2 regions of the Camelimonas abortus genome follow, and region 2 is predicted to be linked to the other one. Evidence: predicted binding sites of a transcription regulator. Region 2 holds the regulator's gene; the other holds the start of a gene.

Region 1 (15,138 bases), 2.1 Mb from region 2:
TCCGCCGGCGGCTGTTCGTCACCGCCAGCGGCGACGGCGCCGAGCTGTGCCTGCGGCCGGAATACACCATTCCGGTCACGCGCATGCTGCTGGCCGGCCATGACGGCGGGCCGCTGCGGGCGGCGGTGAGCTATCTCGGCCCGGTGTTCCGCCTGCGCGCCGGCGAAACCGGCGAGTTTCCGCAGGCGGGCGTCGAGTCGTTCGGCCGCGAGGACACTGGCGCCGCCGACGCGGAGATCCTGTCGCTGGCCATGGAGGCGGCGGCGGCGCTCGGCCTGCGCGATCCGGTGGTGCGCCTCGGCGACATGGGGCTGCTCAACGCGGTGGTGACGGCGCTGGGCGCCGACGCGCCGACGCGCCGGCGGCTGCTGCGCGGCGTGGCCGCCGGCCAGCCGCTGGCGGCGCTGGCCGGCAATGGCGACGGCGACGGCGACTACGCCGGACTGCTCGACGCCCTCGCCGGCCAGGATCCGCGCGCCGCCCAGGCGTTCGTGGAGGACGTGCTGGCCATCGCCGGCATTTCGCGGGTGGGCGGACGCAGCGCCAGCGACATCGCCCGGCGCTTCCTCGCCCGCGCCGAGCGGCGCGCCGCGGCCTTCGGCGATGAAAAGCGCGCCGTGCTGGAGCGTTACCTCGCCATCGCCGGCGATCCGGACGACGCGGTGACCGAACTGCGGCGGCTGGCCGCCGACGCCGGCCTCGACATTGGCGCGGCGGTGGACCTGTTTGAGGAGCGCCTCGGCTTCTTCGCCGCCCGCGACGTGGCGGTGGAGCGCATCCGTTTCTCGGCGCGCTTCGCCCGCAACCTCGACTATTATTCCGGCTTCATCTTCGAGATTGACGATCCGGCGCGGCCGGACCGGCGTCCGGTCGCGGCGGGCGGGCGCTATGACGGCCTGGCCGAGCGCCTCGGCGCCGCGGCGCCGGTTCCGGCCGTCGGCTGCGCCCTGTGGCTCGACCGTTTCGACAGCCTCACCCTGACCGCCTGATCTTTCGGGGAATCCATCATGTCCGCCGACGCCCCGCTCATCATCGCCGTTCCGTCCAAGGGCCGCCTGCAGGAGAACGCCGCCGCCTTTTTCTCGCGCGCCGGCCTTGAGCTGCACCGGCCCGGCGGCGCCCGCGACTACCGCGGCGCCATCAGGGGGCTGCCCGGGGTGGAGGTGATGTTTCTCTCCGCCTCGGAGATCGTCACCCAGCTGGCCAGCGGCGCGGCGCATCTGGGCATCACCGGCGAGGACCTGGTGCGCGAGCAGGCGCCCGACGCCGACGAGGCCATGGAGCTGCTGACGCCGCTCGGCTTCGGCAACGCCAATGTGGTGGTGGCGGTGCCGCAGGCGTGGATCGACGTGCGCACCATGGCCGATCTCGACGACGTGGCCTCGGAAATGCGCGCGCGCACCGGCGAGCGCATGCGCGTGGCGACGAAATACGTCAACCTCACCCGCAGCTTCTTCGCCGCCCATGGCCTCGCCGACTACCGCATCGTCGAGAGTCTCGGCGCCACGGAGGGCGCGCCGGCGGCGGGCTCGGCGGAGATCATCGTCGACATCACCACCACCGGCGCGACGCTGGCGGCCAACGATCTCAAGGTTCTGGACGACGGCGTGATCCTGCGCTCATGGGCGAATCTGGTGGCGTCGCTGCGGGCGCCGTGGGGACCGGCGGCGCGTCAGGCGGCGGCCGCCATTCTCACCCGCATCAACGCCGAGGAGACGGCCCGCGCCAGCCGCGAGGTCACGGCGCTGGCGCCAGGGCATGACGCGGAGGCGCTGGCCGCGCTGGCGGCCCGTTTCGGCGCCAGCCTGCCGTGGGGCGCGCCGGTCGCCGGCGGCCCGGCGACGCTGCTGTGCCCGGCGGAGCAGACCTTCGCCCTGGCGGAGGCGCTGTCGGCGGCCGGCGCCGACCATGTCAGCGTGCGGCGGGTGGACTACGTCTTCCGCCGGCACAATCCGCTGGCGGACCGGCTGTTCGCCCGTCTTGGCCGCTGAGGACGCGGCCCGGCCGGCGCGGACGCGCGGGGCGCGGAGCCGTCCGGCGACCGGGCCGTCCTTGCCCGGCGCTTGCAAAGTCTGCGACATTACGGGAAAAGACGCGGCGACAGCGACGGACGCCGTTTCGCCGGCAGGCCGGCCGCGCGGGCGTTCCGGAGCGGCGGCCCCGCCGCCCCGTCGTGACGCAGCGCCAGCACGCGCCTGGTTGAGGGAGAGGATGCACGTGAAGACAGTTCGCCTTGCACTGACAGCCGTCGCGCTCGCAGCCGGCGCCCTGACCATGGCCCCGGCTCACGCCCAGCAGGCGACGCGGACGGCGCCGCTGCAGCCCAGGAAGATCGAGAAGAACTTCCCGCTGGGCAAGAACTGGATCGCGGTCAGCCTGAACGGAAAGCGCTACACTGGCGCGGAACGTCCGTCCTTCGTGCTGGACTCCCAGTTCCGCGCCCGCGGTTTCGGCGGCTGCAACACGTTCAGCGCCGTGGCCTTCCCGCTGCGCGACCAGGGCATCGCCGTCGGCCCGCTGGCCCTCACCCGCCGCGCCTGCGACAGGCACGTCCAGGCGGCCGAGACGGCCTTTCTTACGGCGCTGCGTTACGCGCAGAAGTGGGATCTGGTGGGCGGCCAGCTGGTGCTGAAGGGCCCCGCCGGCGAGCTGCGCTTCGACCGCACCTTCTGACGGCTCCTCCCGGGGCGACGGTCCCGGACCGTCATGACCCGTGCGGGCGCGCCCGGCCGCGCCGGAGGGGCGCGCGGCGTCGCCCTGGCCGCGCCCCGAATGGCCCGATCAGGTCCGGCCATAACCGTCTCCGCAGCCGCGCCGGACGCAACGCGCCTCCGGCCTCATGCCCGGGCCTGGCCGGGCGTCCGTCCAGGCGCCGCGGCGCGACGCGCACGGAAAACAGGCGCGTAAAACAGCAAACAAAAGCCGGGTCACGTCCGGCCATGGCGGCGCCGGCGCCCGCATGGCGGCGGCGCAGGCCGGGCCATGCCCGCCGCCGGCGCACCCCCGACCGGCACGGCTCCGGCCGGGCCGGGGAGCGGCGCCCGGCGCCCGCGCCGGGGAGGCGACCCGCCGCGGCGCCCTACCCCGCCGCCGGAGCCGCGTCATAAACATCCCGCGGCTCGAACACCCGGCCGCCGACATTGATCATGTCGATGCGCCGCGCGTGCAGCGCGTGCAGCGTGGAGCGGTGACCGATCGACACGATCGTCGCCTGCGGCAGCGCCCGCGCCAGCAGGCCGTAGGACGAGGCCTCCAGCCCCTCGTCCATGGCGGAGGTCGCCTCGTCGAGGAACAGCCAGTCCGGACGCGCCAGCAGGGCGCGGGCAAGGGCGAGGCGCTGCTGCTCGCCCAGCGACAGCGTCTGCGCCCAGTGGTCCTCCTCGTCCAGCCGCGCGACGAGATGCGGCAGCTGCACCGCCGCCAGCGCTTCAGCCAGCTCCCCCGTGCTCCACGCGTCCGGCGCGGCGGGATAGCAGGCGGCGGCGCGCAGCGTTCCCACCGGCAGATAGGGCCGCTGCGGCAGCAGCAGCAGCGACGCCCCGTGCGGCAGGCGGATGTCGCCCGAGCCGAACGGCCAGATGCCGGCGATGGCGCGGAACAGCGTCGACTTTCCGGAGCCTGAAGGCCCGGTCAGCAGCGTGGTTTCGCCCGGGCGCAGGGTCAGCGCGCCCACCCGCACCACCTCGCGCCCGTCCGGCAGGCTGAGCGAGAGGTTGCGGATCTCGAGATTCGCGTCCGCGCCCTCCTCCCGCCGCAGCCGGGAGGCTCCGGAGCCGGCGATGCGCGCCGTCTCCACCGCGCTGGTGAAGGTGGTGAGGCGGTCCACCACCGCCTTGTAGTCGGCGAGCGTGGTGTAGGCGCTGATGAAGAACGACAGGCTGTCGCTCACCCGGTTGAAGGCGCTGGCGGTCTGCTGCATGCCGCCGAGGGTCACCTTGCCCGCGAAATAGTATGGCGCCACCAGGATGTAGGGGATGACGTTGCTGATCTGGGCGTAGGCGGCGGTCACCGCCGTCAGCTTCTTGGTGCGGCTGACGATGGCGAGGAAATTGTCGATCACCGAGCCGAAGCGCCCGGCGAGGTGGCGCTTCTCCGCCGGGGCGCCGCCGGTCAGCGCCACCTGCTCGCCGTATTCGCGCAGGCGCGCCAGCGAGAAACGGAAGTCCGCCTCATACTTCTCCTGCTCGAAGTTCAGCCGGATCAGCGGCCGGCCCACCCGGTGCGTCAGCCAGGTGGCGGCAATGGCGAAGACCAGGGCGCCCCACAGCAGGAAGCCCGGAACCCGCAGGTCAGTGCCCGGCAGGGTGAAGCTGGCGGACAGCTGCCACAGCACCACGGCGAAGGAGACCAGCGTCGACACCGACGACAGCAGCCCGAGGAACAGCTCCATGGTGCGCACGATGAAGGAATCGATGTCCTGCTGGATGCGCTGGTCCGGGTTGTCGGCGCCATGGCCGAGCAGCTGCATGTGGTAGTGGGCGTTGTGGTCGAGCCAGTGGCTGACGTAGCGCGCGGTGAGAAAGGCGCGCCAGCGGATGCGCAGGTAGGACTTCAGCGCGTACTGGTAGATGGCCGCCACGATGTAGATGACCGCCCAGAACATGAACACGGTCAGCAGCAGCGTCCAGAAGCTGGCGGCGTCCCTGTTCTGGATGGCGTTGAACCAGTCGCGCGAGAAATAGGACAGGCGCACGTTGATCGCCACCAGCGCGAATTCGATGCTGATGATCACCGCCGCGAAAATGAACGCCAGCAAGCGCTGCTGCACGGCGAAGGCCGGGAACGGCCAGATGCGCGCCTCGGTGAGCTCGCGGGAGGTGAAATAGGGCAGCGTGAGCCGCCAGATGTCTGTGAGAGCCTTTTTCAGTCCGTGCATGTCATCCGCCGGCTGGGGCGCGGCGCGCCCCGGGAAATGATGGAATGTCCGGGCGGTCAGGCGCGTCCGCCCCGCCGGGCCGCGGCCTGGCGGACGGCGCCCGGACCGCCCTCGCGGAAACGGGCGTGGCGGCCGCTCCGGCGGCGCAGCTCCTGCGCCGGGCGCCGGAAAGGCGCCGCTCCGGCCCCGCCCTCGCCGGACGACGCCGCGGCCGGCGACGGCCGCGGCCGGCCGCCCGCATGATCTTTAGAAAACTGATTGTGACATTTCCCATTAATCTTTTGTCATCATCTGCGACTGCGGGGCGGAAAAGAAAAAACGCGCCCCGGACGGGACGCGTTTCTCGCGCCGCAGGCGCGGCGCCATGGCGGATGCTTGCGCCTGCGGACCACGGCCCCGCCCTTTCAGGCGGAAGCCGCCGCCGGGCGGGCCGGGACTCAGCCGAAGATGTGCCAGCCGACGACGACGCAGGCGACGACGCCGAGAAGCAGGCTCCACCACACGCCCGAGACCGGGCTGTCGATATCGTCTTGCATGATGCACCTCTTGAGCTCACCGGAGCCGGATCGGCCCCACGGGCCCGGACCGGCCCATGCGCGCCTTCCGCGCGCTCCGGGCGATAATGGTCAGGGTCTGTCTAGCCTGTCGCCGGCGCGAAGGCAAACGGGGCCGGCGCCGGGAAGGTGAAAAACTGCGCGCTCCCGGCCCCTGCCGGCGGGCGACAAAAAAGGGGCTCCGGAACATCCGGAGCCCCCGTGACTGCGGTCGCAGCGTGGATCAGAAGTCCATGCCGCCCATGCCGCCCATGCCGCCCGGAGCCGGGGCCGTCTCCTTCTTCGGAGCGTCGGCGACCAGCGCCTCGGTGGTGATGAGCAGGCCGGCCACCGAAGCGGCGTCCTTCAGGGCGGTGCGGACGACCTTGGCCGGGTCGACGATGCCCGCCTGCATCAGGTCGCAGTACTCTTCGGTCTGGGCGTTGAAGCCGAAGGTGTTGCTCGAGGTGTTCTCGAGGATCTTGCCGACGACGATCGAACCGTCGACGCCCGCGTTCTCGGCGATCTGGCGGATCGGGGCCTCAAGGGCGCGGGCCACGATCTTGATGCCGGCGCGGATGTCGGCGTTGTCGGAGTCGAGCTTCTCGACCGCGGCCTTGGCGCGCAGCAGGGCGGTGCCGCCGCCAGGAACGATGCCCTCCTCGACCGCCGCGCGGGTGGCGTTCAGGGCGTCGTCGACGCGGTCCTTCTTCTCCTTGACCTCGACCTCGGTGGAGCCGCCGACGCGGATCACCGCGACGCCGCCAGCGAGCTTGGCCAGACGCTCCTGGAGCTTCTCACGGTCGTAGTCGGAGGTGGTCTCCTCGATCTGGGCCTTGATCTGGGCGACGCGGGCCTCGATGTCCTTGCGCGAGCCGGCGCCGTCGATGATCGTGGTGTTCTCCTTCTCGATGCGGACGCGCTTGGCGCGGCCCAGCATGTCGAGGGTGACGTTCTCGAGCTTGATGCCGAGATCCTCGGAGATGGTCTGGCCGTTGGTGAGGATGGCGATGTCCTCGAGCATGGCCTTGCGACGGTCGCCGAAGCCCGGAGCCTTGACGGCGGCGACCTTCAGACCGCCGCGGAGCTTGTTGACCACCAGGGTGGCCAGGGCCTCGCCCTCGACGTCCTCGGCGATGATCAGCAGCGGCTTGCCGGTCTGCACCACGGCCTCAAGCACGGGCAGCAGCGGCTGCAGCGAGGAGAGCTTCTTCTCGTGGATCAGGATGTAGGGATCCTCGAGGTCGGCGACCATCTTCTCGGCGTTGGTGACGAAGTACGGCGAGAGATAGCCGCGGTCGAACTGCATGCCCTCGACGATCTCGACCTCGGTCTCGGCGGTCTTGGCCTCCTCGACGGTGATCACGCCGTCGTTGCCGACCTTCTGCATCGCCTTGGCGATCTCCTCGCCGATGAAGCGGTCGCCGTTGGCGGAAATGGTGCCGACCTGGGCGATCTCCGAGGAGTCGGAAACCTTCTTGGCGCGGGCGGCGATGTCGTCCAGGGCCGCGGCGACGGCCATGTCAATGCCGCGCTTCAGGTCCATCGGGTTCATGCCGGCGGCGACAGCCTTGGCGCCTTCCTTCACGATGGCCTGGGCAAGGACGGTAGCGGTCGTGGTGCCGTCGCCGGCCTTGTCGTTGGTCTTCGAGGCCACCTCGCGCACCATCTGCGCGCCCATGTTCTCGAACTTGTCGGCCAGCTCGATCTCCTTGGCGACCGACACGCCGTCCTTGGTGATGCGCGGAGCGCCGAAGGACTTCTCCAGCACGACGTTGCGGCCCTTCGGACCCAGCGTGACCTTCACGGCGTTGGCGAGGATGTCCACGCCGCGCAGCATCTTGTCGCGGGCTTCGCTACCGAATTTTACTTCCTTGGCAGCCATGTGTGCTTGCTCCTGTTATCGGGTCCGGCGGCGTCTCGCGCCCGGGACCCCCTGTCCCTGGCCGGCGCTCGCGCGGCCCTGAAATCACTGTCGGGGAAAAATCCAGAAACCCGTTTCGCGCGTCAGCCGCTGGTCAGCCGATCACGCCGAGGATGTCCGACTCCTTCATGATCAGCAGCTCTTCGCCGTCGATCTTGACCTCGGTGCCGGACCACTTGCCGAACAGCACGCGATCGCCAGCCTTCACGTCGAGCGGAACCAGCTTGCCCTGCTCGTCGCGGGCGCCCGGTCCAACGGCCACGACCTCGCCCTCCTGGGGCTTCTCCTTGGCGGTGTCCGGGATGATAATGCCGCCCTTCGTCTTCTCCTCGCTCTCGATGCGGCGAACGACGACGCGATCATGCAGCGGACGGAACTTCATGGACCATTCCTCTTGATGGAGCGCAGGACGCGCATTGTGAAAACGGATCGTTAGCACTGTCGGCTGGTGAGTGCTAACCGATGGCCCGGAGATAGGACTGCCCCGGATGGGTGTCAAGGGACGCCCCGGCGGGCCCGGCGCCAAATTTTTCGTCGCCGTGAGGACGCCCGTTGCAGCCGCCGCGGCGTTTACCGCGGGCGCGCCCTGCGCCATGCTCCCCCGCCGCAGGCGCGCCGGCGCGTACGGGCGCGCCGCCAGCCGGGGAGCGAAACCGCCGATGACCAGCAGCGACGCCCGCGCCAGCCGCAAGCCCGCGCAACCGCCGGCGCAGCCGCGCGCTCCGGCCGGGCCGGAGGAGCGCTGCGCCTGCCTTGAGGCGCGCATGACGGCGCGCGCCCTCACCCGCATGTATGACGCGGCGCTGCGGCCCGCCCGGCTGAAGGCGACGCAGTATTCGCTGCTGGCGGCGCTCGAACGCGGCGCCGCAGGCTCGATCAGCGCCCTGGCGGAGGCGCTGGCGCTGGAGCGCACCAGCCTCACCCGCAACCTGCGGCTGCTGGAGACGGCCGGGCTGATCGCGCCGCGGCCTGGCGGCGGACGGGCGGTGGGCTACGCGCTCACCGAAGCTGGCCGCGCCGCGCTGGCCCAGGCGACGCCGCTGTGGCGCAAGGCCCAGGCCCGGGTGCTGGCGGCGCTGGGCGAGACCGGCCAGGCGCAGGCCTACGCCGGCCTGCGCGCGCTGCGCGAGGCGGCGCGCGCGACGCCCGGAACCGCGGACCGGGGCGAGGGCTGAAGCGGTGCCCGCCCGGCCGCGAACGGCCGGGCGCGTCCGCGCGCCCGGCATGCCGGTGGCCAACGGCCGGCTCAGACCCAGTCGCCGCCGTCGCCGCCGTCCCAGCCGCCGCCGTCGTCCCACGCGCCGCCGTCATCCCAGCCGGCGTTGTCCCAGCCGCCAGTGTCGTTGCTCCACCCGTCCTGACCGGGATCGGCATGACCGGCGGTCTGCACGGCCGCGTCGCCCTGGTCGCTGGCGGCGGGCTGGACGTCGCCGGTCGCGCCGGCGTCCCTGGCCGCGTCGGCGGCGGTCTGCGGCTGGGCCAGCGGCGTGGCCGAGGCGGCCGACGAGCCGCCCATCATGCCTTTCACCGCGTCAAACAGCAGCGCGCCGCCGGCGACGCCCGCCGCCGTGGCCAGCGCCGAGCGCAGGAAGCCGCCGCCAGCAGGCGGCTGCGGCGCGGCCTGCGGCTGGCCGCCCCACGGGCCGGCCGGCTGCTGCGGCCCGCGGCTCCACGGGCCGCCGGGCGCGCCGCCCGCCGCGGGACCGCGGGCGAACGGACCCTGCTGCGGCGCGGCCGCGCCCTGGGCGGAGCCCGCAGCGGAGCGGCCCACCGGGGGCACGCTGGTGCGGCCGCCGCCAAAAAGGCCGGAGAGGAAGCCGCCCGGCTGGCCGGACTGCGGCGCGGCCGTGGGCTGCTGCTCCCGGGCCTGGCGCAGCTCGTCCTCCAGCTGGCGCACGCGCGTCTCCAGCTCCTCGTTGCGCCGGGTGAGCTGCTGCACCGCCATGTCCTGGACATAGACGGCCTGGGCGAGGGCGTAAGGCGCGTAGGGCTGGCGCGCCACCAGCTCCGCGATATGGCGCTCCGCCTCCGGATCCCGCGGCGCGTTTTCGACGTCCTTCAGCCGGTTGAAAATGCCGTCAATGACTTCGCGTTCGTGGGGATCCATCGATTCCTTCTCCTGGAGTTCGTTCCGTCCGTCCCGGGACGTCGGGAACTGAGATGGGAACGCGGCGGCCGCTGCGCCAGAGCCGCCGCGCGCAAAATCGGCGCCCGCGCGTATGGCGATGCGGCGACGGGTAGCGTGGACCCCGCCGCCGGCGCGGGCCAGGATCCCCGCCTGCAGACCGCCTTCTCGCGCAGCCGGCGCCTGCGGCCGACGCAGCCCCTCCCCCGGCCGGCCGCGACGCACAGGGAGCCGACATGACCATTCGCCCCCCCGCCCTTCCCCGCTTCGTCCGGCGCCGGCGCCCCTGGGCCGGCGTGCTCGCCGCCTGCGCGGCGGCGGCGCTCGCCACGGCCGCCCACGCCGGAGACCCGGAAGCCGGCGCGCGGGTGTTCATGAAATGCCGCGCCTGCCACCAGATCGGCGAAGGAGCGAAGCACACCGCCGGACCGCAGCTCAACGCCCTCATCGGCCGCAAGGCGGGAACGGTGGACGGCTACCGCTTCTCCGACGCCATGAAGAACTCCGGCCTCACCTGGGACGAAGCCACCCTGCGCGACTATCTGAAGGCGCCGCGCGCGAAGGTGCCCGGCACGCGCATGATTTTCCTTGGCGTCACAAGGGAAAGCGAGATGGACAACCTGCTCGCCTATCTGCGCCAGTTCGACGCCGACGGAAAAATCCGCCCGGCGCAGTAGCGGCGCCGGCGCGCGGCCGGGCCGCCATATGTGCAGTCGCCCGGGCCCGCAGCCCGGATCCAGCCGCCCAGGCGCCGTCGCCCCTGTTCCGGCACGCCATATCCGCCTGCCCACGGCGCCGCCGGACCGGCGGCTGTTTTGCCCTGCGCCCGGCGCTGTCCGGCCGGGGGCTGTATTACCTTACGTAAAGCATGCGACGCGGCCGCAGCTGATTTGATCGCTGCGGCCGTTTGCCGGAACGGCCGCCGGCGTTAATCTGCTGCGGCGGCGCGGCCTGCGCCGCGCAGACAGAAAGCCGTCGCCATGTCGCATCCGTCCCGGCCGGCCCCGCAGCGCCCGCGCGTGGGGCTTCTCGTCACCTGTCTCGTGGACCTGATGCGCCCCTCGGTGGGCTTCGCCGCGGCGAAGCTGCTGGAGGACGCCGGGTGCGTGGTGGAGGTTCCCCCGCAGACCTGCTGCGGCCAGCCGGCGTTCAACTCCGGCGACCGCCGCACCGCCGCGGACCTGGCGCTGGCCATGATCCGCGCCTTCCGCCACTGCGACTATGTGGTGGCGCCCTCCGGCTCCTGCGCCGGCATGGCCCGCCGGCACTATCCGGAGCTGTTTCCCGACGATCCGGAGCTGCAGCGCGAGGCGCGCGCCTTCGCCGACCGCACGTGGGAGCTGACCAGCTTCCTCGTCGACGTGATGGGCGTCACCGCGGTGAAAGCGCGGTTTGAGGGAACGGCGACCTATCACGATTCCTGCGCGGGCCTGCGCGAGATGCAGGTGCATGACCAGCCGCGCCGCCTGCTGGCCTCGGTGGAGGGGCTCACCCTCACCGAAATGGCCGACGCCGACGTGTGCTGCGGCTTCGGCGGAACCTTCGCGGTGAAATATGGCGAGATCTCCGACGCCATCGTCAGCGAGAAGACGGCGCGGATCCGCGAGAGCGGCGCGCCCATGGTGCTGGCCGGCGATCTTGGCTGTCTCATGAACATCGCCGGCAAGCTCTCCCGCCAGGGCGCCGCCGTGCAGGTCCGCCATGTGGCCGAGGTGCTGGCCGGCATGACCGGCGCGCCGCCCGTCGGCGCGCCGGCGGCGCAGACCGCTACCGGGGCCGGAGCCCCCGCCGCGGCGGGGACCAGAGACGCCGCCCCCGCGGCGGCGGGCGCGGAGGCGCGGTCATGAACGCGCCTGTCGCGACCACCCCCGCCTTCCGCGACAACGCCCGCCGCGCCCTGCAGGACGACGGGCTGCAGAAGGTGCTGGCCACCATGCGCGGCGGCTTTTCGGCGAAGCGCGCCGAGGCCGCCGCCGCCCTGCCCGAATTCGAGGCGCTGCGCGACAGCGCCCGGGACATCAAGAACCACACCCTCGCCCATCTCGACATCTACCTCGAGCAGTTCGAGGCGCAGGTGAAGGCGGCCGGCGGCCACGTGCATTACGCCCGCGACGCTGCGGAGGCGCGCCGCATCGTCGCCGGCATCTGCCGCGACCTTGGCGCGAAAACCGTGACCAAGGGCAAGTCGATGATCTCGGAGGAGATCGGCCTGAACGCCCATCTTGAGGCCGAAGGCTTCACCCCTGTCGAGACCGATCTTGGCGAATACATCATCCAGCTGCGCGGCGAGACGCCCTCGCACATCATCGCGCCGGCGTTTCACCTCAGCGCCGCCCAGGTGGAGCAGGACTTCCGCCGCGCCCACACGCAGCTGCCGCCGGAGCGCGACCTCTCCGACCCGGTGAACCTGCTCAACGAGGCGCGCCAGGTGCTGCGCCAGCGCTTCCTCACCGCGGACGTCGGCGTCACCGGCGCCAATTTCCTCATCGCCGAAACCGGCGCCTCGGTCATCGTCACCAATGAGGGCAACGGCGACCTCACCCAGACGCTGGCCAAAGCGCACGTCGTGCTGGCCTCCATCGAGAAGCTGGCGCCCACGCTCGAGGACTGCGCCCAGATGCTGCGGGTGCTGGCGCGCTCGGCCACGGGCCAGGACAGTTCGGTGTACGTCACCTTCTCCGCCGGGGCGCGGCGCGACGGCGATCCGGACGGTCCGGGCGAATATCATGTGGTGCTGCTGGACAACGGCCGTTCGGCCATGCTCGGCACGTCGTTCCAGGAGATGCTGCGCTGCATCCGCTGCGGCGCCTGCATGAATCACTGCCCGGTGTACCAGGCGGTGGGCGGCCACGCCTATGGCTGGATCTATCCGGGGCCGATGGGCGCGGTGCTGACGCCGTCGCTGATCGGCGTGGAGAAAGGCGGACAGCTGCCCAACGCCTCGACCTTCTGCGGCCGCTGCGAGGCGGTGTGCCCGGTGCGCATTCCGCTGCCGAAGCTGATGCGCCACTGGCGCGAGCGCGAGTTCGAGCGGCGTCTTGCGCCGGCGACAGTGCGCTCGGGCCTGGCCTTCTGGGGCTTCTTCGCCCGCCGTCCGTGGCTTTACCGCCAGGCGACGCGGGCCGGCGCGGCGCTGATGGCGCTTGCGGCGCGCGGGCGCGGCCGCTTCCGGCGCCTGCCGTTCGCGACAGGCTGGACTGACAGCCGTGATTTTCCGGCGCCGGAAGGCGAAACCTTCCAGGCCATGTGGGCGAGGCGGCAGGCGCGCCGCGCGGCGGCGGGCGCCGGCGACAGGCGGGAGGGCGGACAGTGAGCGACGCGCGCGACGACATTCTCGCCAGCATCCGCCGGTCCCTCGGCGTCAGCCCCGACGACGCCCCGCGCCGCGCCGAGGCGCTGGCGCGGCTGGCGCGCCCGCCGCGGGGCGTCATCCCGCAACGCGGCCAGGCCAGCGGCCGGGCGGCCGTCGAAACCTTCATCCGTTATGCCGAGGCCGCGCAGGCCAGCGTCAGCGTGGCGCCGGCGCCGGAGGCGGTTCCGGCCGAAGCGGCGCGCTGGCTCAGCGCCCGCAACCTGCCGCCCACGGCGCGCATGGGCGCGGACCCGCGCCTCGCCGCCATGCCGTGGGGCGAAACCGCGCTGGAGGTGAGCCATGGCCCCAGCGCCGGCCAGGATCTCACCGGCGTCAGCCACGCCTTCGCGGGCATCATCGAAACCGGCTCGCTGGTCCTGCTCTCCGGGCCGGACAATCCCACCACCCTCAACTTCCTGCCGGACAACCATATCGTCGTGCTGGACAGCGCCGACCTGGTTCCGTCGCTGGAGGACGTGTGGGCGCGGCTGCGGCGCGAGGTCGCCGGCGCGCCGCCGCGCACGATCAACATGATCACCGGTCCGTCGCGCTCCGGCGACATCGACCGCACGATCTTCCTCGGAGCGCACGGGCCGCGCGCCCTGCACGTCATCCTCATCGACCGCGACGGCGCGGCGGGAACCAGCGGTCCCTGAGCGGCGTTGGCCTCCATGTCGCGACGGCGCCCGGACCGGGACCGCAGCGGCGCGCCACGCGCGAAAGGAGGCGAATCATGAACGACAACCAGCCAGGCCGTAGGCGGCCGCAGGATCACCTCCCGGAGAAGGAGCGCGCCCGCAGGGAGCGCGCCCATGAGGAGGCGCAGCTGGACGAATCGATCGAAGAAAGCTTCCCGGCCAGCGACCCCTCGTCGGTGACGCGCGCGCCGCGCGAGCACCGCTATACGGTGGAGCCGCCGGAGGAAGGCGCCGACCGCAGGACGCCGGCCAATCCCGGCCCGGAGGCCTGAGGCGCCGGCCGGACGCGCGGCGGCGGACAGGCCTGGCCGCCACGCCGCCCACTGTGGGCGCCCGGCAGGGCGCCCTTTTCTTTCAGGAACGCCCGTTTCCCCCGCAGGAACAGCCCCGGCCCGGCGGCGCTGACGCGCGGCAGATAGCCGCGCCGCCGCGCCGTGACGGCCCGCGCCGCCCCCGGTCGCGCCTGCGCCCGCGCGCGGGGCGCAGGGGGCATGCGCCCCATGGCGCTTGACCCGGACAACGGAACGCGCGATTAGCAAGTCACTGAAACATCTGCACTTTTTAAACTTTCTAAAGAACGCGATGATCGTTTGTTCGTGCAACCAGCTGACCGATAGCCAGGTGCGGGACGCCCTGACGGGGGATTCCGGAACGCGCCCGCGTTCGCCCGGACAGGTCTATCTGTGCCTTGGCTGCAAGCCCAACTGCGGCCGGTGCGTCAGCCAGATCCGGCAGATGTTTTCAGACATCACCGCGGGCAAGGCGTGCCAGATCGGCTGCGCCTCATGCCCCGGCGAAACCGCGGCGCAGGCCATCGCCGCGCAAATCACGGCCCCGCCGCGCGCGCCGGCCGGCGGCGCGCCGCGCCGGCGCTTCGTGGTGCCGGAGGCGCAGCGTTACCGGCCGGCGCCGCGCCCCGCCGCCCGGGCTCCGGGCGCCCACGCCCAGACTTCCCAGGCCCAGGCTGCCCTCGCGCTCCCCGCCAGTCCGGCCCGCCCGGCCAGCGGGAATGCCCCGCTGCCGGCGCGCATCGCCGCCGAGTAACGCCGGCAGGGCGCGCCTGCCCCGCCCGCCGCCGCCTTTCCGGGAGCCGCGCCGCCCCGCCCGTTTCCAGCGGCGGCGCGCGCTTCCCTTTCCCCCTGCTTTCGCTGACATTTGCGCGAGGTCATTGCGCGCGCCCCCCGGGGCGCGGACCCTTGTCGCATGCGTCGCCGCGGGTCGCGCCCGGTCCTGCCGCGGGTTCCGGGCTTCGCCGCCGGAAGCGCGGGCCTGGGCCAGGCCCTCCCCCGCCGCCGGCGGAAAACGCTTGCCTGGCGGAGGAGACCGGCCTAAATTAGAGCCATTCTAAAAAAGGAGCCCTCCGATGCAAGGCGATCCGAAGGTCATTGAGTATCTCAACCGTGGCCTGCGCAGCGAACTCACCGCCATCAACCAGTACTGGCTGCACTTCCGGATCCTCGACAACTGGGGCCTGAAGAAACTGGCGCAGTTCTGGCGCAAGGAGTCGATCGAGGAAATGCATCATGCGGATCGCTTCACGGACCGCATCCTGTTCCTTGAAGGCTTCCCGAACATGCAGGTGCTGGATCCGCTGCGCATCGGCCAGACGGTCACCGAGATCATCGAGGCG
Region 2 (15,138 bases):
CCTGCACGACATCGCCAAGGGCCGCCCCACGGACCACTCCATCGCCGGCGCGGCGGTGGCGCGGCGGGTGTGCCCGCGTCTCGGCCTCACCCGCGCGGAGACGGAGCTGGTGGCGTGGCTCATTGAACATCACCTGCTGATGTCGATGACGGCCCAGAGCCGCGACCTCGCCGATCCGGTCACCATCAGCAGCTTCGGCTCGGTGGTGCAGACCATGGAGCGGCTGAAAATGCTGATGGTGCTCACCGTGGCCGACATCAAGGCGGTGGGCCCCGGCGTCTGGAACGGCTGGAAGGGAGAGCTGATCCGCACGCTCTATTACGAGACGGAAAGCTACATCACCGGCGGCCATGGCGACGCGGCGCGCAGCGAGCGCATCCGCAACGCACAGGAAGCGCTGCGGGCGGAGCTGCCCGACTGGGACGACGACGCCTTCAACGCCTACGCGGCGCGGCACTACCCCGCCTACTGGCTCAAGGTGAACCTGGAGCGGAAGGCGCGCCACGCCCGGTTCATCCGCGGCTCGGAAGCCGCCGGCCTCTCAACCGCCACCATGGCGACCACCGACCGCTTCCGGGGCGTCACCGAACTGACGGTGATGGCGCCGGATCACCCGCGGCTGCTGGCGATCATCGCCGGATCCTGCGCCGCCGCCGGCGCCAACATCGTCGACGCGCAGATCTTCACCACCGCCGACGGCACGGCGCTCGACACCATCCTCATCTCGCGCGAGTTCGACGAAGACGAGGACGAGCTGCGGCGGGCGAAGCGCATCGGCGACGCCATGGTGCGGGCGCTGAAGGGCGAGGTGAAGATCGGCGATCTGGTGGCGGCGCGCGGCTCGCGCAGCCGCACCCGGCCCTTCAAGGTTGAACCCGAAATCGTTTTCGACAACAGCCTGTCCAGCAGGGAGACGGTGCTGGAGGTCTCCGGCCTCGACCGTCCCGGCCTGCTCTATGACCTCACCACCGCCATCGCCGCGCTCAACCTCAACATCTCGTCGGCGCACATCGTCACCTTCGGCGAGCGTGCGGTGGACACGTTTTACGTCACCGATCTCACCAACGCCAAGATCACGGGGGCCACGCGCCAGGCGGCGATCCGCCGGCAGCTGGCCCGGGTGCTGGCGCCTGAACGGGAGGAACCTGCCGGCGGCCGCAGGACGCCCGTTCGCGCCGCCGGTCCTTGATTTTACCCTCCGGGCATCTGATATGCCGGAGGAGCATCCCTTAACCATCCGAGTGACATGAACCAGAAGCCCAACGATCTTGAGGATACGGAAGTTTCCTCGCCGGCCCAGGACAACGCCGGCCAGACCGCTCCGGAGAGCGCCGGCGACGCCGGAGGCGAGGCCCAGCGCGATCCCTCGGACGTGATCGCCGCCCTGGCCGCCGAGAACGCCGAACTGAAGGATCGCGCCCTGCGCGCCCTCGCCGAGGCCGAGAACATGCGCCGGCGCGCGCAGAAGGAGGTGGCGGACGCGAAGGCATACGGCATCACCGGCTTTGCGCGCGACATGCTGACGGTGCTCGACAACATCGGCCGCGCCCTTGAGGCGGTGCCGGAGGCCGAGCGCGGCGGGCTGGACGAGCGGATGCGCGGCCTGGTCGAAGGCATCGAGCTGACCCGGCGCGACATGCTCAAGACGCTTGAGCGGCACGACGTGAAGCTGGTGGCTCCGCTCGGCGAACGGTTTGATCCCAACCTGCACCAGGCGATGTTTGAGGCGGAAGATCCCTCGGTGCCGACCGGAACGGTGGTGCAGGTGCTGCAGGCTGGCTTCACCATCGGCGGGCGCGTGCTGCGCCCGGCGCTGGTCGGCGTCTCGAAAGGCGGCCCCAGGGCCACGGCGCCGGAATCCCAGGCCGGCCAGGCCTGAACAGTTTCTTGAAACGACGGACATGAAAACGCCCGGAGCAGGCCTCCGGGCGTTTTCGCAAGCGCGCGGGCCGTCAGCCGGTGGCGGCGCGCCGGTCGCCGCCGGCGCCGAAGCGACGCTCGATATAATCCTCCACCAGCCTGCGGAAATCGGCGGCGATGGTCGGGCCGCGCAGGGTGGCGGCCTTGGCGCCGTCAATGAACACCGGCGCCGCCGGGCTCTCGCCCGTGCCGGGAAGGGAGATGCCGATGTCAGCGTGCTTCGACTCGCCCGGCCCGTTGACGATGCATCCCATCACCGCGACGTTCAGGTTCTCGACGCCCGGATAGCGTCGGCGCCACGCCGGCATGGAGGCGACGATCCACTCCTGGATGTCGCGCGCCAGCTCCTGAAACACGGTGGAAGTGGTGCGCCCGCACCCCGGGCAGGCCGCCACCAGCGGCACGAACGTGCGGAAGCCCATGGTCTGCAGCAGCTCCTGGGCGGCGCGCACCTCCAGGGTGCGGTCGCCGCCAGGCTCGGGCGTCAGCGAGAAGCGGATGGTGTCGCCGATGCCCTCCTGCAGCAGCACGCCGATCGCCGCCGAGGAGGCCACGATGCCCTTGCTGCCCATGCCGGCCTCGGTAAGACCAAGGTGAATGGCGTAGTCGGCGCGGCGGGCCAGCTCACGGTAGACCGCGATCAGGTCCTGCACCGCCGACACCTTGGCGGACAGGATAATGCGGTTGCGCGGCAGGCCGATCTCTTCGGCGCGCCGCGCCGAACGCAGCGCCGACTGCACCATGGCCTCACGGGTGATGGCCCTGGCGTCGCGCGGGCTGGGCGACGCGGCGTTCTCGTCCATCAGCGCGGTGAGCAGCTCCTGGTCGAGCGACCCCCAGTTGGCGCCGATGCGCACCGCCTTTCCGTGGCGGATGGCCATCTCGATGATGGCGCCGAACTGGCGGTCGCGCCTGTCGCGGAAGCCGACGTTGCCAGGATTGATGCGGTATTTGTCGAGCGCCTCCGCGCAGGCCGGATGATCGGCCAGCAGTTTGTGGCCGATGTAATGGAAGTCGCCGACCAGCGGCACGTTGACGCCGATGCGCGCAAGCCGCTCGCGGATGCGCGGCACGGCGGCCGCCGCCTCGTCCCTGTCCACGGTGATGCGCACCAGCTCCGAGCCGGCGTTGGCCAGCGCCGCCACCTGGCGAACGGTGGCGTCAACGTCGGCCGTGTCGGTGTTGGTCATGGACTGGACCACCACCGGAGCGCCGCCGCCCACCTGAACGTCGCCGACCATGACGCCGACGGTGCGGCGGCGGGGCGCAGGTCCGGCCACGTCAATAGCGCTGGCCTGTGCGAGAAGCGGCTCTGGCTGCTTGTCCTGGCTGGTCACGGCGGCGTCCTGTTGCGCGTCCCGCCGGCGACTGGCGCGGCGGGCGAACTGTCCGCGGCGTTTATAGCGGGGTTTCGCGCTCCGTCACAGGGCGCCGCTGCGGCGACATCATGACCGCGCCGCCACGACGCCCTCCCCGGCAAGCGTGGCCAGAACAGTGTTTGCTGGCGCGTTTCATGTTTTTCGTGGTCGTTCCGTAAAATTTTCGCCGGCGCCGCTTGCGATGACGTAACGCGGCCACGATCTCATGTCACATGTGGAGCCAGACGCGCCTTCTGAATCCTTGTCCTTACGCAAGGGCAAAAGAAGGATTTTTTCCGGAAATGCGCTGTCCGGCGCCCGCGCCGTTTTGGTCAGACGTCCCGGCAGGACGTCTCAACTGGAGAAACCGTCATGACCGACACCGCTTCGCCATCATGGGACGCCCGGCGATCCGGCGACAGGAGCTGCCGGCCGCCACGGCGCGCGCTGGAAATCGTCGGCATCGTCTTCGCCTTTGTCTGGTTCTGGCCGCTGGCGGTCGCCTACATTGTCTGGAAGCTGATGGGGTATCCCGTTCCGGCCGAATTCGCCGCCTTCATGGAGCGTAACTTCACCTGGCTGCGCGGCTCGCCGTTCGCGGCCAGAAGCGGGGGCGCGGGCGGCGGTCCGGCCGCGGGCCCCACCGGCAACAGCGCCTTCGATGACTATCGCCGCAGCGAGCTGGAGCGGCTGGAGGCCGAGCGCAGGCGGCTGGATGAGGAGGCGCGCGAATTCAGCGCCTTCCTCGACGAACTGCGACAGGCCCGCGACCGCGAGGAGTTCGACGCTTACATGCGCCGGCGGCGCCAGGCCGCGCCGGCCGGCAGGGCCTGACCCCCCGCGTCAGGACGTCGAACGGACAGGAAAGAAGGGCCCGGACAATCCGGGTCCTTTGTCATGCCTCGCCCTGTTGCAGCAGCGCCCGGGCGAGGAGCACGAACGCCCGCGCGCGGTGGGAGAGCCCCCCCGGACCGCCGCTGCGCGCGTCCTCCCAGTCCACGCCGTGCTTCTCCTGAGACGACATTTCGCCAAAGGTGCGCGCGTGCCCGTCGGGCCGGAAGACCGGATCGTAGCCAAAGCCGCGGTCCCCGCGCGGCGGCCACACCAGATCGCCGAACACCCGCCCCTCGAACAGGGCTTCGTGGCCGTCCGGCCAGGCCACCGCCAGGGCCGAGACAAAATGCGCCCGGCGCCGGCTTTCAGGTCCGTGTCCGCGCATGACGAGCTCGTCGTTGATGCGGGACATGGCGGCGACGAAATTCTTGTCCGGACCGCCCCAGCGCGCCGAGAAAATGCCAGGCGCGCCGTCGAGCGCCTCGACGCAGATGCCGGAATCATCGGCGAGCGCGGGCAGGCCGGACGCCCGGGCCGCCGCCCGGGCCTTGATGGCGGCGTTCTCGGCGAAGGTCGTTCCGGTTTCATCCGGCTCGGCCAGGCCAAGCTCTCCGGCGGACACGGCCTCGACGCCGAACGGCGCCAGCAGCTCGCGCATCTCCGCCAGCTTGCCGGGATTATGGGTGGCGATCACCACCCTGCCGGACAGGCGGCGCGCCGCCTCACTGGCTCCGCTCATTTGCCAATCGCCTCTTTCTGCAGGGCCACCAGCCGGGCGGCGCCGTGACGGGCCAGACGCAGCAGCTCGAACAGCTCCTCGTCGGTGAACGGCTTGCCCTCGGCCGTGCCCTGAATTTCAACGATGCCGCCGGAGCCGGTGAGAACGAAGTTGGCGTCGGTCTCGGCGGTTGAGTCCTCGGCGTAATCGAGGTCAAGCACCGGCACGCCCTGGTGCACGCCGCAGGACACTGCCGCCACATGGTCCTTCAGCGGCTGGGTGTTGATGATGGAGCGGGCGCGCATCCACTCGATGCAGTCATGCAGCGCGACCCAGGCGCCGGTGATCGAGGCGGTGCGGGTGCCGCCGTCCGCCTGCAGCACGTCGCAGTCGATGGAGATCTGCCGCTCGCCCAGCGCCGGCAGGTCCACCACCGCCCGCAGGGAACGCCCGATCAGGCGCTGGATTTCCTGGGTGCGGCCGGACGGCTTGCCGGCGTTCACCTCGCGGCGGGTGCGCTCCATCGTGGCGCGCGGCAGCATGGAGTATTCGGCGGTGACCCAGCCGCGCCCCTGACCGCGCAGCCAGGCCGGAGCGCGATCCTCGAGCGAGGCGGTGCAAAAGACGTGGGTGTCGCCAAAGCGCACGAGGCACGAGCCTTCGGCGTAACGGGCCACGCCGCGCTTCAGCGTCACCTTGCGCATTTCATCGGGGGCGCGTTTCGAAGGCCGCATGTAACGTTCCTGACTTCCAAGTTTGAATGACCGGTTTTCTATACCCGCTGGCCGCCCCCACCGTAAGGGGCGGCTGGCCTGTCCACGCGCCGGCCGGCGCGCCCCGCCCCCGCTGGCGAATGCGGCCTGTCCCCGCTAAATTGTGGGAAAAGCGAGGGATCCATGCGCGCCAGCCGCAGGTATGGTTTCACGAGGAGCCGGGAAGAATTGGGGACTTTTCAGAACAGGGGACCGCGCCCCGCGGCGCATGCAACCCTGAATGAGCGGTCTCGCGAGATTTTCCGCCAGATCGTCGAAAACTACCTCGCCACAGGCGAGCCGGTGGGATCGCGCAATCTCGCCCGCGTACTGCCCATGCACCTGTCCCCGGCGTCGATCCGCAACGTCATGTCGGATCTGGAGCACGCCGGGCTGATCTACGCGCCCCATACCTCCGCCGGCCGCCTGCCGACGGAGACAGGCCTGCGTTTTTTCGTGGACGCCGTGCTGGAGGTCGGCCATGTGGCCGACGAGGAGCGCGAGCGCATCGAACTGGAGATGCGCGCCGCCTCCAGCGACCGCTCCGTGGAGGCGATTCTCGCCCAGGCGACCCAGGTGCTGTCCGGCCTGTCGCGCGGCGCCGGCGTGGTGCTGACCACCAAGGTCAACGCCCGCCTGCGGCAGATCGAGTTCGTCCGGCTCGGCCCGCGGCGCGGCCTCGTCGTGCTGGTCAGCGACGACGGCAATGTGGAGAACCGCCTGCTGGACCTGCCGGAAGACCTGCCCTCGTCGGCGCTGGTGGAGGCGGCCAACTTTCTCAACGCTCGCATCCGCGGCCGCACCCTGGCCGAGCTCAGACGCGACGTCGCCAGCCAGCGCGCCGCCATCCAGCGCGAGCTGGACGCCATCACCGCGCGCCTGGTAGAGGCGGGGCTGGCGGTGGCGGGCGGCTCGGGCGAGACCAGACAGCTGATCGTGCGCGGCCAGGCCAACCTGCTGGAGGACGTGACCGTCGGCGAAGATCTGGAGCGCATGCGGCTGCTGTTCGCCGACCTCGAAACGCAGAAGGACGTCATCGACCTTCTCTCCCGCGCTGAAGAGGGCGACGGGGTGCGGATTTACATCGGCTCGGAGAACAAGCTGTTCTCGCTGTCGGGCTCATCCACCATCGCCGCCCCGTTCCGCGACGCGGAGGAGCGCATCATCGGCGTGGTCGGGGTCATCGGACCGACGCGCCTCAATTACTCGCGCATCATTCCGATGGTGGACTACACGGCGAAAGTCGTGTCGGAACTGTTCAGGCAGCGCTAGGCGCGCCCGGCCGGCGGCGCGGACGAAACGCCGCTCAGCGGCTGCCGTCGAGAATTTTCTGCATCAGCAGCAGGTCGATCCAGCGGCCGAACTTGCGGCCGACCTCCGGCATCAGCCCCACGCGCACGAATCCGAACGCCTCGTGCAGGCGGATCGACGCCTCATTGTCGGCGGTGATGGCCCCGACCATGACATGCTTGCCGCAGGCGCGCGCCGCCTCAACCAGCGGCTCCATGAGGGCCCGGCCCACGCCCCGGCGATGAAAACGCGGCGCGACGTAGACCGAGTGCTCCACGGTCGCCGCATAGCCGTCGAAATGCCGGAAATCGCCAAAGCTGGCGTAGCCGGCGACGGCGCCGTCCACTTCCGCCACGAGGAACGGATAGCCGCGGGCGCGCCGGTCCGCCATCATCGCCAGCCGGTTCTCGAGCGTCACCGGAGTTTCCGTCCAGACCGACGTGGTTTCAAGCACCGCCCAGTTGAAGATGTCGAGGATCGCCGGCGCGTCCCGGTCCGAAGCCGGGCGGACGATGACCATCTGCCTGTCCTGGGCCATGGCTGCTGTCTCCTCCTGCTCCGGCCGCAGGCTCCGGCGCGGCGGCTCGCGGCGAAAACCGCTTGAGCCCGCCGGCGCGGACGTGCACACCGGAATGCGGATTGCTGGCGGCGCCAGCAGATAACACCGCGGGAGGAAACATGAACAGTCTCTTTTCCCTGGAGGGGCGCGTGGCGCTGGTGACCGGCGGCTCGCGCGGCATTGGCAAAATGATTGCGCGCGGCTTCATCGCGGGCGGCGCCAAGGTTTACATCAGCGCGCGCAAGGCCGCCGCCTGCGAAGCCGCCGCGGCGGAGCTCTCCGCCTCCGGCGGCGAATGCATCGCCCTGCCGGCCGACATCTCCACCGTGGATGGCGCAAAGGCCCTCGCCGCCGGGATCATGCGGCGGGAGGAGCGGCTCGACATCCTCGTCAACAACGCCGGCGCGGCCTGGGCGGCGGAGTTCGACGCCTTCCCGGAGAACGGCTGGGACAAGGTGATGAACCTGAACGTGAAGTCGCCGTTCTTCCTCACCCAGGCGCTGGCGGGCCATCTGCGCCGCTCCGGCGCCAGCGGGCGACCGGCCAAGGTGATCAACATCGCCTCCATCGACGGCATATTCCTCAATCCGCTGGAGACCTACTCCTACGCCGCCTCCAAGGCCGCCCTCATCCATCTCACCCGCCGCCTGGCGGCGCGGCTCATCGCCGACAACATTGTGGTGAGCGCCATCGCCCCCGGCCCGTTCAGCTCGGACATGAACATCGCCGCGCGCGATGAGGCCGAGGCGGTCGCCAGACGGGTGCCCGCGGGCCGCATCGGCCATGACGACGACATGGCCGGCGCCGCGATCTATCTGGCCTCGCGCGCCGGCGACTATGTGGTGGGGGCGACGCTCACCGTCGACGGCGGCGTGGCCTTCGCCAAGCCCGGATTTGAGGGCGACAGCTGGGCCGAGCGCGGATGAGGCCGCCCCGGGGAGGGGCGGGATGATCCGGCGGCTGCGCCTGACGCAGCGCCAGCGCGGAAGACCTGACGGGACGGCCAGCCGCCCGCTCCCCTCCTCCTGGCGGGCCCTGGCGGCGCCGGCGACCATCCGTTCGCGCCGCCGGAGCCCGCAGCCGCGCGCCGGACGGGCGCTCACGACGGCGCGCCCCCCATGTCTCCCGCGCCTTGCGGCGCGCATGTTGCGCGGATCCTGGCGCAGACTTGGCGAAGCTCCCGGACGCTGCTATTGCCCTGCGAGGTTCCGAGCAGTGTCCCCTTCCGCCGGCGCTTCTGTTCGCCGCGGCAGCCGCCCAGAGAGAAGATGGCGCCCCATCCCATTGACAACATTCGCAACTTCTCAATCGTTGCGCATATCGACCACGGCAAGTCCACGCTGGCGGACCGGCTGATCCAGGCCACCGGCGCGGTGTCCGAGCGCGACCTGGGCGAGCAGATGCTCGACTCCATGGACATCGAGAAAGAGCGCGGCATCACCATCAAGGCGCAGACCGTCCGTCTGGAATACCGGGCGAAGGACGGCAAGACTTACATCCTGAACCTGATGGACACGCCCGGTCACGTGGACTTCGCCTATGAGGTCTCGCGGTCGCTGGCGGCCTGCGAGGGCTCGATCCTCGTCGTGGACGCCTCCCAGGGCGTGGAGGCGCAGACCCTCGCCAACGTGTACCAGGCGCTGGACGCCAACCACGAGATCGTTCCGGTCCTGAACAAGATCGACCTGCCGGCCGCCGAGCCGGAGCGGGTGAAGGAGCAGATCGAGGACGTGATTGGCCTCGACGCCTCGGAAGCGATCCCGGTCTCGGCCAAGACCGGCCTCGGCATCCCCGACGTGCTCGAAGCCATCGTGCAGAAGCTGCCGCCGCCGGAGGGCGACGAAACCGCGCCGCTCAAGGCCATGCTGGTGGACAGCTGGTACGACTCCTACCTCGGCGTGGTGGTGCTGGTGCGCATTGTCGACGGCGTGCTGAAGAAAGGCATGACCATCCGCATGATGGGCTCCGGAGCGACCTATGGCGTCGACAGGGTCGGCGTGTTCCGGCCCAAGATGCAGGACGTGGCCGAACTCGGCCCGGGCGAGGTGGGCTTTTTCACCGGCTCGATCAAGGAAGTGGCCGACACGCGCGTCGGCGACACCATCACCGACGACCGGTGCCCGACCGCCGAGCCGCTGCCGGGCTTCAAGCCGGCGCAGCCGGTGGTGTTCTGCGGCCTGTTCCCGGTGGACGCGGCCGATTTCGAAGACCTGCGCTCGGCCATGGGCAAGCTGCGGCTCAATGACGCCAGCTTCACCTATGAGATGGAGACCTCGGCGGCGCTGGGCTTCGGCTTCCGCTGCGGCTTCCTTGGCCTGCTGCACCTTGAGATCATCCAGGAGCGGCTGGAGCGCGAGTTCAACCTTGACCTCATCTCCACGGCCCCCTCCGTGGTGTACCGGCTGAACATGAAAGACGGGACGCAGATCGAGCTGCACAACCCCGCCGACATGCCGGACGTGGTGAAGATCGAGAGCATCGAGGAGCCGTGGATCCGCGCCACCATCATGACGCCGGACGATTATCTCGGCTCCATCATCAAGCTGTGCCAGGACCGGCGTGGCGAACAGGTGGAGCTGAGCTACGTCGGCAAGCGGGCCATGGTGGTCTATGACCTGCCGCTCAACGAGGTGGTGTTCGACTTCTACGACCGCCTGAAGTCCGTGTCCAAGGGCTACGCCTCCTTCGACTATTCGGTCACCGGCTACCGCGAGGGCGACCTGGTGAAAATGTCGATCCTCGTCAATGGCGAGCCGGTCGACGCGCTCGCCATGCTGGTGCACCGCGCCCGCGCCGAAACGCGCGGCCGCGCCATGTGCGAGAAGCTGAAGGACCTGATCCCGCAGCACCTGTTCCAGATTCCGGTCCAGGCGGCGATCGGCGGCCGCATCATCGCCCGCGAAACCATCCGCGCCCTGCGCAAGGACGTGACCGCCAAGTGCTACGGCGGCGACGCCACCCGCAAGCGCAAGCTGCTGGAGCGGCAGAAGGAGGGCAAGAAGCGCATGCGCCAGTTCGGCAAGGTGGAGATCCCGCAGGAGGCGTTCATCGCCGCCCTCAAGATGGACGACTGACGCCGCGCCGCCGGCCGGGCCGCAAAAATCCGGGGCGCTTCCGCGGGAAGCGCCCCTTTTTCACGTCCGCCCCGGCTCAGTCCGGGACGAAAATGGTGGCGACGCCGTTGATGCAGTAACGCAGCCCCGTGGGCGGCGGACCGTCAGGAAACACGTGCCCGAGGTGGCCTCCGCACTGGCTGCAGTGCACCTCGGTGCGGATCATGCCGTAGCTGCGGTCCTCGCTGGTCTCGATGGCGCCTGGCTCGGGGCTGTCGAAGCTCGGCCAGCCCGTTCCGCTGTCAAATTTTTTTGCGGATGAGAACAATTTTTGGCCGCATCCCGCGCAGACAAAGGTTCCGGGTCGGGTTTCATGCAATAACGCGCAACTGCCTGGCCGTTCGGTGCCATGACCACGCAACACCGCATACTGCTCCGGCGTCAGGCGACGGCGCCATTCCTCTTCGGTATAGGAAACGGGATATGTTTTGCCCGCGCGACTCATGAGCTGTCACTCCCTGTCGACGCATCCCGGCCCTGACAGGGCCGGCGGCGTCAGGCGCCGTATTGTGTAGCCGGCCGGCCGCCAGCGCAACGCCAGCCGGGCGTCGCCGTCCGGACGCCCCGGCGGAGCGCCCGGCGCGGGGCGGGCAGGCATAACCCGCCAGTCTTCCCAGACCTCATCTCGTGGAATTGCATGAGCGCCACCGGACATACGCAGAGCGGGCCCATGGCGGCCCCCAGCCCGTTCCGGCGCCGGCTCGCCGTGATCATGGCGGCGGACGTCGCCGGTTACTCGCGCCTGCTCGCCACGGATGAGGAAGAGGCGCTGGCGCTGTTTCACGACTGCCGCCGGCTGTTCGAGGCGGAGGTGACGCGTTTCGGCGGCCGCGTCTTCAACACCGCCGGCGACGCCATCATGTCGGAGTTCACGTCGTCCGTTGAAGCGGTGCGGGCGGCCATGGCCATCCAGCGCGCCCTCGAGGCGCTCAACGCCGGCTACCCGGTCCAGCGACGGATATTGTTCCGCATCGGCATATCGGTCGGCGACGTCGTGGAGGACGGCGACGACCTGCTCGGCAACGGCGTCAACATCGCCTCACGGCTGGAAGGGATCGCGCGCCCCGGCGGGATCTGCGTGTCGCGCGGAGTATATGACACCGTCATGGGGAAAATTTCCGCCCGGTTCCGGGAACTGGGGCCGACGCCGCTGAAAAACATCCCGCATCCGGTCGAGGCGTTCGCCATCATCCCCGACGGCGAAGACAGCCAGGAGAACAGCCAGGAGAACGGCGCCCGCGCCGCCGCCACGCCGGCGGCGGGCGAAGCCCGCGCGCAGCGCAATCCCGCCCGCATGCGGGCGCGGCGGTGGCGCCGTCATGGTCTTTCCGGCCCGCCGCGCCCGCCGCTGTTCCGGGGACGCCTGTGGCGGCGACTGACGCAGATTCTGCTGGTCACCATCGCGATCTCGCTCGCCGTGCCGACCATCCGGCTCGTGCGCCAGCAGCTGGAGATTCAGCTCGGGCTGCGTCCGGCCACGTCCCGGCTCACGGCGCCGCCGCAGGCGGGGCCAGCGGACCGCAACGCGGCGGCCAGGGCCGCCTATGAGCGGGGCCGGCTGCTGGAAAGCCAGGGCCGTGCGGACTCGGCGAGCGTGGCCTACACGGAAGCCGCGCGCGCCGGCTACGTTGATCCGCCGGTACGCCTTGCCGCGCTCATTCGCGCGCGCGACGGCGCCGACGCGGCGCGCGAAGCGCTGGCGGACCTCGCGGCCATGACGAAGGACCAGGCGGCGCGCATGGTTTACCTCCAGCAGCTGGGCGCGGCCGAGCGCATTCCGCGCCTGCAGCGGATGACTGAAGAAGCGCCGGACTTCGCCCCGGCCTGGTTCGCGTTCGCCATGGCGCTGGATGACGGCCGGAGCATGCCGCCGACGCTGGCGCGGATGCAGGCCGGGAAACATGCGCTGGAGGCGTTTCTGGACAGGGTCCGTCGCGGCGCCGCCAGACGTTATTTTCTCGACGACGGCCTTCTCAATGAGTGGACCGCGCGCGCGGAGGCGCGCCTCAGCGAGCTGGACGCCGCGCTGGCGGGACGAAACGTCCGCCCGGCGCTGACCTTCGCGCCGTCCGCCCGCGGCCTCACGGTCACGGTGACGCTGCCGGAAGACGCCACGGACGTGCGCTATCGCGTGGGCGATCACGGAAATTACACGCGCGCCGATCCGGGCGCCGCCAGCGGCGCCGGCGTCCGCAGCGCCAGCTTCACCCTGCCTGCCCCGGCCGGCAGGATCGCCCTGCAGGTGACATATACGGACGTGAACGGAATCACCGCCGGGCCGTTCGATTACAGTTTTGATCCCGAGGCGCACGCCAGGACGAAGGAGCGCGCGGTGCTGCTCGCCACCTCGGGCTCGTGGGTCACCTGGGCCACGGACCGCGACGAGCTGTTCTTCCCCTATCTGCTGTCGCATCGCTGCGCCATTCGCAGCGCCAGCGTCGGCTTTGACGGCGCGCCCCCGGAAACCGCCCTGCCGCTGCCAAAGGAAGGCTGCGACAAGGGATCGCCGCCCCCGGCCGGCGCCCAGAACAGCATACCGGTTCCCCACGACGCCCGGAGCGTCACCGTCCGCCTCGTGCTCGCCAATGGCGACGCCGCGCCGGACGTCACCATCGCCCGTGAGCCATGACCGCACCATAATGGTTTATTCAGTCAATATCTGGCGCTAGAACCTGTCGCCATAGCGTTGCGCGCCCCGCCGTCACCCGGACGAAGGAGCGCGCGTCCGGACCGCCGCCAGGCGTCGCCAAACCAGTGCAGCGGCATGGCCAGAAATTCTTCCGCTCCCCGTTTCAGCCTCCAGATGGTCGTGACGGTCACCTTCGCGGCGATCATCGTGCTCATTGTCGGCGGCCTGTCGTGGCTGAACCACAGGAGCATGGCGCATCTGGCGCACAATGAAGCGCTGGCGCGGTTCCGCGATCTCTCCCGGCAGATCCGGGACGAAGCCAATGACCAGCTGGCCACAGCCCATATTTTCCTGAAAACCATCACCGACACGGCGACGCCGGACCAGCCCGACATCGCGGCCGGGGAGCTGCTGCTGGGGCTGCAGCGCAGCCTGCAACAGACCGCGCCGGCGGTGCTCGCCCTGCTGTGCGGCTTTCCCGACGGCTCCCTGGTGATGAGCCAGCGGATCACGCATCACATCGCCGGCGCGCCGGCGGGCGCCGCCTACCGCATTCTGGTGACCCGTCCGGACCCGGCCAGCGGCCGGTTCGTGCGCACCGGGGTCTATGTCGACGCCAGGGGAAACGTGCTTGGCCCCACGCCCCGGGAAATCACCGACTATGACGTGCGCACCCGCCCCTGGTACCAGCAGGCGGTGAAAACCAGCGCTCCGGTGACGCCGCCGCCCTACCGCTTCGCCACCACCTCGGAAATGGGCGTCACGCTCGCGCAGCAGGCCGAGGCCGCGCCGGGGGTCGTCTACGGCATCGACGTGCTGCTGTCAGATCTCGACGACGTGCTGGCGCGCATGAAGACCCACGCCCGTCAGGAGCTGGTGCTGTTCACCGCCGCCGGCGAGCTCGCCGCCCACCCCACCGGACGCCGCCAGCGCGCCGGCGACGCGCCCACCGGCCCCAACGGGCTGCCGCTGATGGACCAGCTTGGTTCGCCGCTGCTGCGCGCGATCCACGCGGCGTGGCGCCAGTCCCCGACGCCGGGCGACCGCTTCGTTTCCGTCAACGGCGATCCCTACGTCGCCCATTTTGATCCGGCCATGTCCGGGACGCAGTTGGTGACGGCCATCGCCATGCCGCAGTCGGCGATCATGGGACCGGCCAATGACATGGCGCGGCGCAGCGTGGCGCTCGGCCTGCTCGCCCTGGCGATCGCCATGCCCGCGGTCTATTTCGCGTCCCGCAGCATCACCCGTCCGCTCAAGGCCCTCGCCGCCACCGTGCGGCACATCATCTCGTTCCGGGGCATTCCCGCGCCGCCGCCACCGTCCCGCATCGCCGAAATCCACGAGCTGTCCGGGGCCGTCACCGGCCTTGAGCTGGCGATGAAGAACTTCATGCGCTACGTGCCGCGCCAGATCGTGCGCAGCATCGTCGCCGAGGGCGTCCAGCCCACCCTGGGCGGCGTGCGGCAGTCGGCCACGGTGGTTTTCACGGACATCGCCAATTTCACTGGTCTCGCGGAGAAACTCGATCCGGAGGCGCTGATGCAGATCCTGTCGCGCTATTTCGCCGCGATCGGCGGAGCGCTGGCCGACTCCGGCGCCACCATCGACAAGTTTATCGGCGACGGCGTGATGGCCTTCTGGAACGCCCCGGAGCCGCAGCCGGACCACGTGGCGCGGGCATGCCATGGCGTGCTCGACGCCGCTGAACGGCTGCGCCGGCTGAACGAGACGTTCCGCGCGGAGGGCCTGCCGGAACTGCATACCCGCTTCGGCGTCCACACCGGCGAAGCGGTGATCGGTCATGTCGGCTCCTATGACCGGATCAACTATACGGTGCTGGGCCATACGGTGAACGTCGCCTCCCGGCTCGAGGCGCTGAACAAGGAGTTCGGCACCTCCATCCTCGTCACTGAAGCGGTGCGGGACGCCGCCGGCGGCGGCTTCATTTTCCGCAGGGTGGGC

Evidence for each region. Region 2 encodes HrcA, which represses chaperone genes, less so after heat shock. Its sites were predicted from a motif close to GTTAGCACTCNCNNNNNGNGAGTGCTAAC; they were not measured.
Region 1: groES (co-chaperone GroES) is a predicted target of HrcA. The motif match lies at 7,765-7,793, and genes of this name have one in related genera.

The regions. Positions count from the first base shown of each region.
Region 1 is NZ_JBHLWR010000006.1:417,788-432,925, reverse strand. It holds gene ACFFJB_RS04330 (ATP phosphoribosyltransferase regulatory subunit) at 1-989, shown strand, start outside; gene hisG (ATP phosphoribosyltransferase) at 1,008-1,991, shown strand; gene ACFFJB_RS04320 (META domain-containing protein) at 2,275-2,673, shown strand; gene ACFFJB_RS04315 (ABC transporter ATP-binding protein/permease) at 3,080-4,876, opposite strand; gene groL (chaperonin GroEL) at 5,654-7,294, opposite strand; gene groES (co-chaperone GroES) at 7,428-7,715, opposite strand; gene ACFFJB_RS04300 (MarR family winged helix-turn-helix transcriptional regulator) at 7,993-8,508, shown strand; gene ACFFJB_RS04295 (DUF2076 domain-containing protein) at 8,580-9,440, opposite strand; gene ACFFJB_RS04290 (c-type cytochrome) at 9,695-10,135, shown strand; gene ACFFJB_RS04285 ((Fe-S)-binding protein) at 10,439-11,305, shown strand; gene ACFFJB_RS04280 (lactate utilization protein B) at 11,302-12,771, shown strand; gene ACFFJB_RS04275 (LutC/YkgG family protein) at 12,768-13,466, shown strand; gene ACFFJB_RS04270 (hypothetical protein) at 13,544-13,780, shown strand; gene ACFFJB_RS04265 ((2Fe-2S)-binding protein) at 14,091-14,552, shown strand; gene bfr (bacterioferritin) at 14,872-15,138, shown strand, end outside.
Region 2 is NZ_JBHLWR010000006.1:2,491,313-2,506,450, reverse strand. It holds gene ACFFJB_RS13145 ([protein-PII] uridylyltransferase) at 1-1,189, shown strand, start outside; gene grpE (nucleotide exchange factor GrpE) at 1,247-1,879, shown strand; gene ispG (flavodoxin-dependent (E)-4-hydroxy-3-methylbut-2-enyl-diphosphate synthase) at 1,953-3,257, opposite strand; gene ACFFJB_RS13130 (DUF2852 domain-containing protein) at 3,651-4,112, shown strand; gene rdgB (RdgB/HAM1 family non-canonical purine NTP pyrophosphatase) at 4,174-4,851, opposite strand; gene rph (ribonuclease PH) at 4,848-5,564, opposite strand; gene hrcA (heat-inducible transcriptional repressor HrcA) at 5,772-6,854, shown strand; gene ACFFJB_RS13110 (GNAT family N-acetyltransferase) at 6,889-7,410, opposite strand; gene ACFFJB_RS13105 (SDR family NAD(P)-dependent oxidoreductase) at 7,551-8,357, shown strand; gene lepA (translation elongation factor 4) at 8,700-10,505, shown strand; gene msrB (peptide-methionine (R)-S-oxide reductase MsrB) at 10,582-10,989, opposite strand; gene ACFFJB_RS13090 (adenylate/guanylate cyclase domain-containing protein) at 11,215-13,173, shown strand; gene ACFFJB_RS13085 (adenylate/guanylate cyclase domain-containing protein) at 13,309-15,138, shown strand, end outside.